Regions from separate parts of the Streptomyces yangpuensis genome, predicted to be linked through region 1. Evidence: riboswitches for the same ligand, from Rfam matches in the RefSeq annotation. Region 1 holds a riboswitch; the other holds the start of a gene.

Region 1 (5,791 bases):
TTCCGCAAGCCGCGCGAGGTCAACTGGATCTTCGGCTTCCTGCTGCTGGTCCTCGGCATGTTCACCGGCTTCACCGGTTACTCGCTGCCGGACGACCTGCTCTCGGGTACCGGTGTCCGCTTCATGCAGGGCGCGATCCTGTCCGTCCCGGTCGTCGGCACCTACCTGTCGATGTTCCTGTTCGGCGGTGAGTTCCCGGGCGGCGACTTCGTCGCACGCTTCTACTCGGTGCACATCCTGCTGCTGCCCGGCATCATGATGGGCCTCCTCGTGGCCCACCTGATCTTGGTCTTCTACCACAAGCACACCCAGTACGCGGGCCCCGGCAAGACGAACAACAACGTCGTCGGCATGCCGCTGCTGCCGGTCTACATGGCCAAGGCCGGAGGCTTCTTCTTCCTGGTCTTCGGTGTCATCTCGGTCGTCGCCGCGGTCGCCTCGATCAACCCGATCTGGGCCCTCGGCCCGTACCGCCCGGACCACGTGTCCACCGGTGCGCAGCCCGACTGGTACATGGGTATGCCGGAAGGCCTGATCCGTGCCATGCCCGGCTGGGAGATCAACCTGTGGGGCCACACGCTCGTCCTGGGCGTGTTCATCCCGCTGGTCCTCTTCCCGCTGGTCCTCGGCGCGATCGCCGTCTGGCCGTTCATCGAGTCCTGGGTCACCGGCGACAAGCGCGAGCACCACATCCTGGACCGCCCGCGCAACGTCCCGACCCGTACGGCCTTCGGTGTCGCCTGGATCGCGGAGTACATCGTGCTCCTCATCGGCGGCGGCAACGACATGTTCGCCCAGTACTTCCACCTGTCGATCAACGCGATCACGTGGTTCGTCCGGATCGGCTTCTTCGTCGTCCCGGTCGTCGCCTTCATCGTCACCAAGCGGATCTGCCTCGGCCTCCAGCGCCGGGACCGGGACAAGGTGCTGCACGGTCGCGAGACCGGCATCATCAAGCGCCTGCCGCACGGTGAGTTCGTCGAGGTCCACGAGCCGCTCCCGCAGGGCAATCTGCACACCCTCACCGCGCACGAGCAGTACAAGCCGATCGAGATCGGCCCGACGGTCGACGAGAACGGTGTCGAGCGCAAGGTGAAGGCCACCGAGAAGCTGCGCGCGAAGCTCAGCAAGGGCTTCTACGCCGAGGGGAACCAGATCCCCAAGCCCACGGTGGAGGAGTACAAGGAGATCCAGTCCGGCCACGGCCACCACTGATCCCCTGCACCACCGCATGAGGGACTGATTTCGGTCAGTCCTGGTGTCGCCACGGCGAGAGCCCCGTCCAGTGTCTGGACGGGGCTCTTTGCCGTAACCGGGGCTGGATAGGCTGATCTCCGACCCATTCGACGTGGAACCCCCATCAACAGCAGGAGCGGACCATGAACGTTGCGACCCCGGCAGGCGGCGACAGCGTGGCGGCCCGTGGCTGGCCGGCCGTCCTCGACGCCCTGCTGACCGGCCAGGACCTGAGCGCCGACGACACCGCCTGGGCCATGGACCGGATCATGCGGGGGGAGGCCACCGACGCCCAGATCGCCGGCTTCGTGGTGGCCCTGCGGGCCAAGGGGGAGACGGTCGCGGAGATCAACGGCCTGGTACGGGCCATGTACGGGCACGCCAACCTCATCGAGGTACCGGGCCGGACCGTCGACATCGTCGGCACCGGCGGCGACGGCGCCAAGACGGTCAACATCTCCACGATGTCGGCGATCGTCGTCGCAGGCACCGGCGCCAAGGTGGTCAAGCACGGCAACCGTGCCGCGTCCTCCGCCAGCGGCTCCTCCGACGTCCTGGAGAAGCTCGGCGTCAACCTCGACCTCCCCATCGACGGCGTGGTGCGGGTCGCGGAGGAGGCGGGCATCACCTTCTGCTTCGCCGTGAAGTTCCACCCGGCCCTGCGGCACGTCGCGGGCGCCCGCCGGGAACTGGGCATCCGCACCACCTTCAACGTCCTCGGCCCGCTGACCAACCCCGCCCGCGTACGGTCCCAGGCCAGCGGCGTCGCCGACCCCCGGATGGCCCCCATCGTGGCCGGCGTGCTCGCCGAGCGCGGCTCGTCCGCCCTGGTCTTCCGCGGCGACGACGGCCTCGACGAACTGACCACCACCGCGACCTCACGGGTCTGGTGGGTCCGCGACGGCAAGGTCTCCGAGCAGTCCTTCGACCCGCGTGACGTCGGCATCCCGCTGGTCGGCGTCTCCGCCCTGGCCGGCGGGGACCCCTCGTACAACGCGGACGTGGCCCGCCGCCTGCTGGCCGGCGAGACCGGACCGGTACGCGACGCCGTCCTGCTGAACTCCGCCGCCGCCCTGGTCGCCCTGGACCCGGGCCCGGGCACCCTGGAGGAGCAGATCGCGGCCGGCATCACCCGCGCGGCCGAGTCGATCGACTCCGGTTCCGCCCGGGCCGCACTGGAGCGCTGGGTGACGGCCAGCAACGCCTGATCCGGCACCCGTTTCGAGCCAAACCCCGGTCCACCATGCGGACCGGGGTCTTGTGCACGAGGATCTTGTGGCAGGATGCGGACCAGGTCACGAGTGACAGCGTTCAGGCCCCGGCTTGCTGTCCGGCAACCCTCCTTCCGTGGCGGGGTGCCCCGGGTGATGACCGGGCTGTAGGCAGCAAGGCCTACGGCAAGCGCGGATCCCTCGACACCAGGGGTCCTGGTCTCTCGAGGAGCGTTTTCCGTGAGCAAGCGAATGCGATAGGGCGACTGCCGCCCCTACTTCACCCTCGGACCAGGGTCATTTCGGCGTACCCCGACCGTCCCGTCCGAGGCCCCTCCCGTACCCCGGACGGCCGCAGCGCCGTACCCGCGTACGGGCACACCGAAGCCATTCAGCCCTGCCTGCCGGGAGATACCGCCATGTCCGCATCCCTGAACGCCGCCGTCGCCACCACTGCCGCGTCGGACCCCGCCTGCGCCGAGCCGCTCGCCGTCCTCGGCCGCGACGTCACCGTCCCCCTCGTCACCGGCGGCGAGGTCACCTACGCGGCCCTCGACTACGCGGCCAGCGCCCCCGCCCTCCAGCGGGTCTGGGACGACGTGGCCGCCTACGCCCCCTACTACGGCAGCGTCCACCGCGGCGCCGGATACCTCTCGCAGCTCTCCACCGACCTCTTCGAGCAGAGCCGGGCCACGGTCGCCGAATTCCTCGACTGCCGCCCCACCGACCAGGTCGTCTTCACCCGCTCCACCACCGACTCCCTGAACCTCCTCGCGGCGGTCATCCCCGCCGACTGCCAGGTGTTCGTCTTCGAGACCGAGCACCACGCCTCGCTCCTGCCCTGGACGAACGCGCAGGTCACCTACCTCAACGCGCCGCGCACCCCGGCCGAGGCCGTCGCCACCCTGGAGCGGGCACTCGCCGACCGCGAGCCGTACGGCCCGGCGCTCGTGTGCGTCACCGGCGCGTCCAACGTCACCGGCGAGCTGTGGCCGGTGAAGGAACTCGCCGCCGCCGCGCACGCCCACGGCGCGCGGATCGTGCTGGACGCCGCCCAGCTGGCCCCGCACCACCCCGTCTCCGTGCGCGACCTCGACGTCGACTGGGTCGCCTTCTCCGGCCACAAGCTCTACGCACCCTTCGGCTCGGGTGTCCTCGCCGGCCGCGCCGACTGGCTGCGGCAGGCCGAGCCGTACCTGGCCGGCGGCGGAGCCTCCCGCAAGGTCTCCCGCCGCGAGGACGGCGGCGTGGACGTCGAGTGGCACACCACGGCCGCGCGCCACGAGGCCGGCTCCCCGAACGTCATCGGCGTCTACTCCATCGCCTCCGCCTGCCGGGCCCTGACCGAGGCGGGCTTCGAGAACCTGGTGGCGCGCGAGCAGCGGCTGGTGGAGCGGGTCCGTGAGGGCCTCGCCGAGGTCCCGGCCGTCCGGATCCTGTCCCTCTTCGGGGACGACGCCCCGCGGGTCGGCGTCCTCTCCTTCGTCGTGGACGGCTGGAACAGCTCCCACTTCGCCGCCGCGCTCTCCGCCGAGTACGGGATCGGCGTACGGGACGGCCTGTTCTGCGCCCACCCGCTGGTGCGGACCCTGCTGGGCAGCGAGCCGCAGACGCAGGGCGAGTGCGGTGCCCCGGAGGCGGCGCCGGGGGAGCGGTCGCTGAACGCGATCCGCGTCAGCTTCGGTGCGGGCACGCCGGACGAGCACGTCGATCGCTTCGTGCGGGCGGTGAAGGAACTCGTCACGGACGGCGCGAAGTGGCAGTACCGCACGGAGGAAGGCCGCTGCGTCCCGGCGGTGTGACCTGCGGTGCCCCTGCGGGGTTGCTCGGCCGTGCCCCTGCGGGGTTGCTCGGCCGTGCCCCTGCGGGGTTGCTCGGCGGTGTCCTGTGCGGTGGTGTCGTGGGGCGGGGTGTGCGGGGTGGGGTGGTGCCCCGCACGAGGGTCTCCTCGGCTCGGCGCGTGCTGCCTTGTCGCGGCATGGCGGCCTTGGTTGCGCGCTCGTCCTGCGGGGACCCTCCTGCGTGTCCCCGCCCCACGGCAGCGCTCCGGCGACCCACGGCCGAGGGGAGCGGGGACGGTGTGGGGTGGTGCCCCGCACGAGGGTCTCCTCGGCTCGGCGCGGACTGCTTGTCACGGCCCAGGCGACTTTGGTCGCGCCTCGTCCTGCGGGGACCCTCCTGCGTGTCCCCACCCCACGGCAGCGCTCCGGCCGAGGGGAGTGGGGACGGGCCGGGGTGTCCCCGCAGGACGAGGCGGTACCAAGGCCGTCTGGCCGGGACGTACCCGCGCGCGCCGAGCCGAGGAGACACCCCGGACCGGCCCCGCTCCCCGACCCCGCCCGACAAACCGAACCCAAGCCAGAGCCGGAATCGCCGAGCGCGCCCGCAGGGCACACCGCTCCCCGACCCGGGCGGAGCCGAGGCCGGACTGCCGAGCCGCCTGCAGGGCAAGTCGCACCGGTGCCCGACCCCCGGCGGAGCCGAGGCCGGACTGCTCAGCCAGCGCTACGCGTCGAGGCCGATGGCGAACGCCGCCTCCAGGTCGTGCTGCGAGTACGTGCGGAACGCCACGTGCGTGTCCGTCGCCTCGACGCCCGGGATCTTGCTGATGCGGCCGGGGATGATGTCGGCCAGGTTCTCGTGGCGGTTCACGCGGACCAGCGCGATCAGGTCGTACGTCCCCGTGACGGAGTAGACCTCGCTGACGCTGTCCAGCGCGGCGATGGACTCGGCGATCTCGGGGATGCGGTCCACGCTGGTCTTGATGAGCACGATCGCGGTGATCACGGCTGGCTGTCTCCCTCGGTGGCCGTCGCTGGTCGCCTCACTCTAGTCGTACCCCGATAGCGGGCCCATGCGTAGAGGAAGCCGAGCGAGAACCCCACCAGATGGGCCAGATAGGCGACTCCCGGCCCGCTGTCGGCGCGGTGGGCCGCCACCCATTGGAGGGCGAACCAGAACAGCAGCACCATCCAGGCCGGGAAGCGCAGCGGCAGGAAGAAGAGGAACGGGAACAGGCTCGTCACCCTCGCCCGCGGGAGCAGGAAGAGGAAAGCGCCCAGTACGGCCGAGATCGCACCGGACGCGCCGACCAGCGTCTGCGCGGACTCCGCGTTGGCCGCCGCGTACGCCGCCAGCGCCAGGTAGCCCGTACAGAGGTAGAAGACGAGGAACGCGGGACGGCCCATCCGCTCCTCGGCCATCGCGCCGAAGACGAAGAGGAAGAGCATGTTCCCGAGCAGGTGCAGCCAGCTGCCGTGGACGAACAGCGCGGTCAGCGGCGTCAGCCAGGCGCGCGGGGTGTCCGTGAAGAGCTCGGCCGGGACCACGCCCCAGCGCCGGAA
Region 2 (5,791 bases), 1.3 Mb from region 1:
TGCTGTCTGCAACAGGTCAATCCGACGAGAAATCTGGACACCGAGAAAGTTTGAAATAGAGTGAAAATTTGGCATATTCCAGGGCAACTCGGGCCAGACATATCTCGCCAAAGCCCCATACGGCACCCGCACATTGACCCGATGTCGACCCTCACGCGACCCGTTCATATGCGGCGGGCAAGTCCAGCGGAGGGGACTTCCCCAACTGTACCGTGCCCAATCAAACAGAATTACCCCCTCCGCTTTTAGCGGAGGGGGTAATTTCGGTTTACCGGGTGGGTCAGCAGCCGCCCGCGACGGCCGGAATGATCGAGACGCCCGCGCCGTCCGGCGTGACCGCCTCCAGCCCACCCTCGAAGCGCACATCGTCGTCGTTGACGTAGACGTTCACGAAGCGGCGGAGCTTGCCCTGGTCGTCCAGGACGCGCGCGGCGATGCCCGGGTGGTTCTTCTCCAGGGACTCGATGACCTCGGCGAGGGTCGCGCCCTCGGCCGGGACCTCGGCCTGACCGCCGGTGTAGGTGCGCAGGATGGTGGGGATGCGGACGTTGACGCTCATGGCGCTACTGCCTTTCCGGTAGTACGTGGAGGGTGGTCAGGCCAGGCCGGCGGCGCGGAACGCGTCCAGGCTCGGGCGGATGGTGGCGGTCTGCCCGCTGTCCGCGGCCACCGCCTCCAGGGTCTTGAGGCCGTCACCGGTGTTGAGGACGACGGTGGTCAGCGCCGGGTCGAGCTGCCCGTTCTCGATGAGCTTCTTCGTCACGCCGACGGTCACGCCGCCCGCGGTCTCCGCGAAGATGCCCTCGGTCTGCGCGAGGATCTTGATGGCCTCGACCACCTGCTCGTCGGTCACGTCCTCGACGAAACCGCCGGTGCGGCGCGCGATGTCCAGGACGTACGGGCCGTCCGCCGGGTTGCCGATCGCGAGGGACTTCGCGATGGTGTTCGGCTTCTGCGGGCGGACCACGTCGTGACCGGCCTTGAAGGCGGTCGACACCGGGGAGCAGCCCTCGGCCTGGGCCCCGAAGATCTTGTACGGCTTGTCCTCGACGAGGCCGAGCCTGATCAGCTCCTGCAGACCCTTGTCGATCTTCGTGAGCTGCGAGCCGGACGCGATCGGGATGACGATCTGGTCGGGCAGCTGCCAGCCGAGCTGCTCGCAGATCTCGTAGGCGAGGGTCTTGGAACCCTCGCCGTAGTACGGGCGCAGGTTGACGTTGACGAAGCCCCAGCCCTCGCCCAGCGGGTCACCGATGAGCTCGGAGCAGAAGCGGTTGACGTCGTCGTAGTTGCCCTCGATGCCGACCAGGTCACCGCCGTACACACCGGCCATGACGACCTTGCCCTGCTCCAGGTCGTGCGGGATGAACACGCACGAGCGGAAGCCGGCCCGGGCGGCCGCGGCGCCGACGGCGCCGGCCAGGTTGCCGGTGGAGGAGCAGGACAGCGTGGTGAAGCCGAAGGCGCGGGCGGCCTCGACGGCGATGGCCACGACGCGGTCCTTGAAGGAGTGCGTCGGGTTGCCGGAGTCGTCCTTGACGTACAGCTTGCCGGTGACGCCCAGCTCCTTGGCCAGGTTGGCCGCGTCGACGAGCTTGGTGAAGCCGGGGTTCAGGCTGGGCTTGGCGGCCACGTCGGCGGGGACGGGCAGCAGCGGCGCGTAGCGCCAGATGTTGTTCGGGCCGGCCTCGATCGCGGCGCGCAGGGCTTCGGGGTCACCGGTCGGCAGCTCGTAGGCGACTTCCAGAGGTCCGAAGCACTCGGCGCACGCGAAGATGGGACCGAGCTCGAAGCGGGTACCGCACTCGCGACAGGAAAGGCCCGTGGCAGGTCCGAGATCGACAGAGGTGGCGACAGTCTGTGCAGCCATGATGGCGAGGCCCTTTCTCCTCATCTTCCCCATGGCGCATTTCGCCATGAGACGGAATTGGCACCTTCCCTAGCCGGGGACCTCGCTGACGAGCGCTGCTGCGCGATCGCGAGAACCGACTGGAGGGTTGCCGGGGCTTCAACGGGCCGTGTCCCTCTGCCCCTCTGGATGAGCGGTATGGCACCGGCACACGCGCTCTGTGGCGCGCCGGTGCGTTTGTGCGCGGGGGACCCCGGCATGCGGTGGTCCTTCGCGTTGTTCAAGACTGTAACCGAAGGGACGGGCGGGTGAGACAGCCGTCCGAACCGCGAGATGGATCACAAAGACGGCCATATCGCCGACACGCAGGGAGTACTGAGGGTGCTGGAAGAGGTGGAGCGCTGGCTGGCCGACCGCTCCTGGTCCGCCGCCGACCGACCGCTCGACCAGCTGCTCGACCTCAAACGGGCGGCCGGGACCACGGTCAGCGTGGTGCTGCCCGCGCTGGACGAGGAGGCAACGGTCGGCGCGATCGTCGAGGTCATCCGGCGTGAGCTGATCGAGGGACTGCCCGTCCCGCTCGTGGACGAGCTGGTCGTGGTCGACTCGGGCTCGGCCGACCGGACCGCCGAGGTCGCGGCGAAGGCCGGCGCCCGGGTGGTGCACCGCGACGAGATCCTGCCGAGGATCCCGGCGCTGCCCGGCAAGGGCGAGGTGCTGTGGCGCTCGCTGCTGGCCACCACCGGCGACATCGTCTGCTTCGTCGACGCCGACCTGCGGGACTTCTCGGCCACCTTCGTCTCCGGGATCGTGGGCCCGCTGCTCACCGACCCCGGCGTGCAGTTCGTCAAGGCGATGTACGACCGCCCGCTGGGGGACGCTCCCGGCCAGGGCGGCCGGGTCACCGAGCTGGTCGCCCGCCCGCTGCTGAACCTGCACTGGCCGCAGCTGGCCGGCTTCGTCCAGCCGCTGGGCGGCGAGTACGCCGTACGGCGCACGCTGCTGGAGCGGCTGCCGTTCCCGGTGGGCTACGGGGTCGAGCTGGGCCTGCTGGTCGACGCGCTGCACACGGTCGGACTGGACGCGCTGGCCCAGGTGGACGTGGGCGTGCGGCTCCACCGCCATCAGGGCGGGCAGGCGCTGGGCCGGATGGCCGCGGCGATCTACCGCACGGCCCAGGTACGGCTCTCGCGCGGACACCTCGTACGGCCGGAGCTGACGCAGTTCGAGCGGGGCCCGGAGGGCTTCGTGCCGCACACGTACCCGGTGGACACCGAGGAGCGGCCGCCGATGCTGGGCGTGAAGGAGTACGGCCGGCGCCGGGTGGCGTGACGTGTCCATACGTTTGAGCGAGCGTGGGCCGGGCTAGGTTCGGCGCATGGCTTCTCAGGTACTCGTCGCGGCGAACCGCGGCCCGCTCTCCTACGCCCTCGCCGCCGACGGCACGCTCAGCGCCCGGCGCGGCGGGGGCGGTCTCGTCTCCGGCCTCTCGGCGGCCCTCTCGGAGCAGCCGGAGGCGCTCTGGGTCTGTGCGGCGCTGTCGGACGCGGACCGGGAGGCGGTCCGCCGGGACGTCTCCGAGCCGGGCGTCCGGATGCTGGACATCGATCCCACGATGTACGACGACGCGTACAACGGCATCGCGAACTCGGTGCTGTGGTTCACCCACCACCACCTGTACGACGTGCCGCGGGAGCCGGTCTTCGACGCGGAGTTCCGGCGCCGGTGGGGCGGCTACGTGGCGTACAACGAGGCCTTCGCCCGCGCCCTGGCCGAGGAGGCCGCCGAGGGCGCCCGCGTGCTGGTGCAGGACTACCACCTGGCGCTGGTCCCGGGGCAGTTGCGGGAACTGCGGCCGGACCTGCGGATCGGGCACTTCACGCACACGCCGTGGGCGTCGCGGGAGTTCCTGGACATGCTCCCGGCCGACGTGCGTGAGCAGTTGGTGCGGGGAATGCTCGGGGCGGACGTGGTGGGCTTCCACACCCGGGCCTGGGCGGACGCCTTCATGGGCGCCGCGCACCTGGACGACGAACGGCGCGTGGCCGTGTACCCGCTGGGCGTGGACGCGGACGAGCTGCGGGCCCTCGCGCGCCGGCCGGAGGTCGACGCGAAGCTGGCGGAACTGCGGGCGGAGATCGGCGACCGCAGGACGATCGCCCGGGTGGACCGGACGGAGCTGTCGAAGAACATCCTGCGGGGCCTGCTGGCCTACCGGGAGCTGCTGACGGTCCACCCCGAGTGGCGCGGCCGCGTGGTGCACCTGGCCTCGGCGTACCCGTCGCGGCAGGACCTGAAGGTGTACCGGGACTACACGGCGGCCGTCTCGGAGCTGGCCGCGCAGATCAACGCGGAGTTCGCCGCGGAGGACTGGCAGCCGGTGCTGGTGTCGGTGAAGGACGACTTCGCGCGGTCGCTGGCGGTCTACCGGATGGCGGACGTGGCGCTGGTGAACCCGGTGCGGGACGGGATGAACCTGGTGGCCAAGGAGATCCCGGTGGTGTCGGAGGCGGGCTGCGCGGTGGTGCTGTCGACGGGGGCGGGGGCGTACGAGGAGCTCCGCCGGGACGCGCTGACGGTGAACCCGTACGACGTGTCGGCTACGGCGGAGGCGTTGCACGCGGCGCTGTCCATGCCGGATGCCGAGCGGGCGGACCGCACCAAGCGCCTGGCGGCGGCCGCGACGGCCCTTCCCCCGGCCCAGTGGTTCAAGGCCCAGCTGTCGGCCCTGGCCTGACAGATTCAGCCTGGCTCTGCCCGGACCCGGTCCTCAAGCGCCTGACGGCTGGAAAGCCCAGCCCCTCCGGCGATTGAGGAGCGGGGGCTCGGGCCAGCGCCCCCGCAGCGGCGGCGCGCCCGGCGGCGGAGGGTCAGGCCCGCAGGGCATCGGCCAGGGCGGCCAGGAAGGCGGCGACCGCGCCCGGTCCGGGGAGGACCAGGTCGGCCCGGGCGGCGAGCTCGGGGACCTCCGCCGAGCCGCTGCACACCAGCAGCCCCGGCAGCCCGTCGGCCCTGCGCTTCTCGACGGCCGAGTACGCGGCGAGGTCGCCCAGGTCGTCCCCGGCGTACAGCACCGTCTCCGCGTCCCGCTCCGCCAGGAACTCCGTCAGGGCGACGCCCTTGTCCATGCCCGGGGGCCGCAGCTCCAGTACGGCCCGCCCCGGCTCGACCATCAGCCCGTGCCGGGCGGCCAGGTCCGTCAGGGGTTCCCGCAGCGCCGCGAAGGCCGCCGCCGGGTCCTCGGCCCGCCGGGTGTGGACGGCGAGCGCCCGGCCCTTCTCCTCGATCCAGGTGCCGCGCCAGGCCCCGATCGAGTCCAGGAACCCGGGCAGCTCGGCCCGTACGGCCGCCACCCCGGGGTGCTCGGCGGGGGCGTGGACTATGCCGGTCACGGCGTCCCAGCGTTCGGCGCCGTAGTGGCCGAGGACCACGAGGTGTTCCAGCCCCGGCACCCCGGCGAAGCCGCCGTAGCGGACGGCGACACCGGCGGGCCGGCCGGTGACGACGGCCACCGAGTCCACCTCGGGGGCGAGGGCCGAGAGCGCCGGAACGGCTTCGGGATGGGCCCTGGCCTGGTCCGGGTCCGGGACGATGTCGGCGAGGGTGCCGTCGAAGTCCAGGGCGACCACGGACCGGCGGGGTGCGCGAAGCAGGGCTTCGAGTCCCTCGCGTCCGGCTGCGGTGACGGGCATCGGCAGGTCGTGCGGATGGCTCCCCATACGCACGACCCTAACGGCCCGGCGGGGCGACGGCTACGGCTATCGCCGGGCTCGCTGGGCTTCGCGGATCCTTCGCAGCCGGTTGACGGTGCCGGGGGCGTGGGCCAGCGCGCGCGGATCGTCCATGAGGGCGTTGAGCAGCTGGTAGTAGCGGACGGGGGTCATCCCCAGTCCTTCGCGTATGGCCCGTTCCTTGGCTCCGGGCCCGGGCCAGGTGCGTCCC

The links. A riboswitch is a leader RNA that binds a small molecule or an ion and turns the genes downstream of it on or off. The one in region 1 is predicted to bind S-adenosylmethionine.
Region 2: linked by a shared signal. The riboswitch ahead of thrC (threonine synthase) and the one ahead of NRK68_RS09745 (aminotransferase class V-fold PLP-dependent enzyme) in region 1 are both predicted to bind S-adenosylmethionine.

What each region holds. Positions count from the first base shown of each region.
Region 1 covers NZ_CP102514.1:2,114,160-2,119,950, reverse strand. Annotated here, with positions in the region: gene qcrB (cytochrome bc1 complex cytochrome b subunit) at 1-1,215, shown strand, start outside; gene trpD (anthranilate phosphoribosyltransferase) at 1,380-2,444, shown strand; SAM riboswitch class IV at 2,530-2,646, shown strand; gene NRK68_RS09745 (aminotransferase class V-fold PLP-dependent enzyme) at 2,867-4,249, shown strand; gene NRK68_RS09740 (Lrp/AsnC family transcriptional regulator) at 4,953-5,234, opposite strand; gene NRK68_RS09735 (rhomboid family intramembrane serine protease) at 5,231-5,791, opposite strand, start outside.
Region 2 covers NZ_CP102514.1:3,379,982-3,385,772, forward strand. Annotated here, with positions in the region: gene NRK68_RS15330 (MoaD/ThiS family protein) at 281-559, opposite strand; gene thrC (threonine synthase) at 596-1,894, opposite strand; SAM riboswitch class I at 1,888-2,045, opposite strand; gene NRK68_RS15340 (glucosyl-3-phosphoglycerate synthase) at 2,231-3,181, shown strand; gene NRK68_RS15345 (alpha,alpha-trehalose-phosphate synthase (UDP-forming)) at 3,228-4,586, shown strand; gene otsB (trehalose-phosphatase) at 4,720-5,568, opposite strand; gene NRK68_RS15355 (DUF3263 domain-containing protein) at 5,608-5,791, opposite strand, start outside.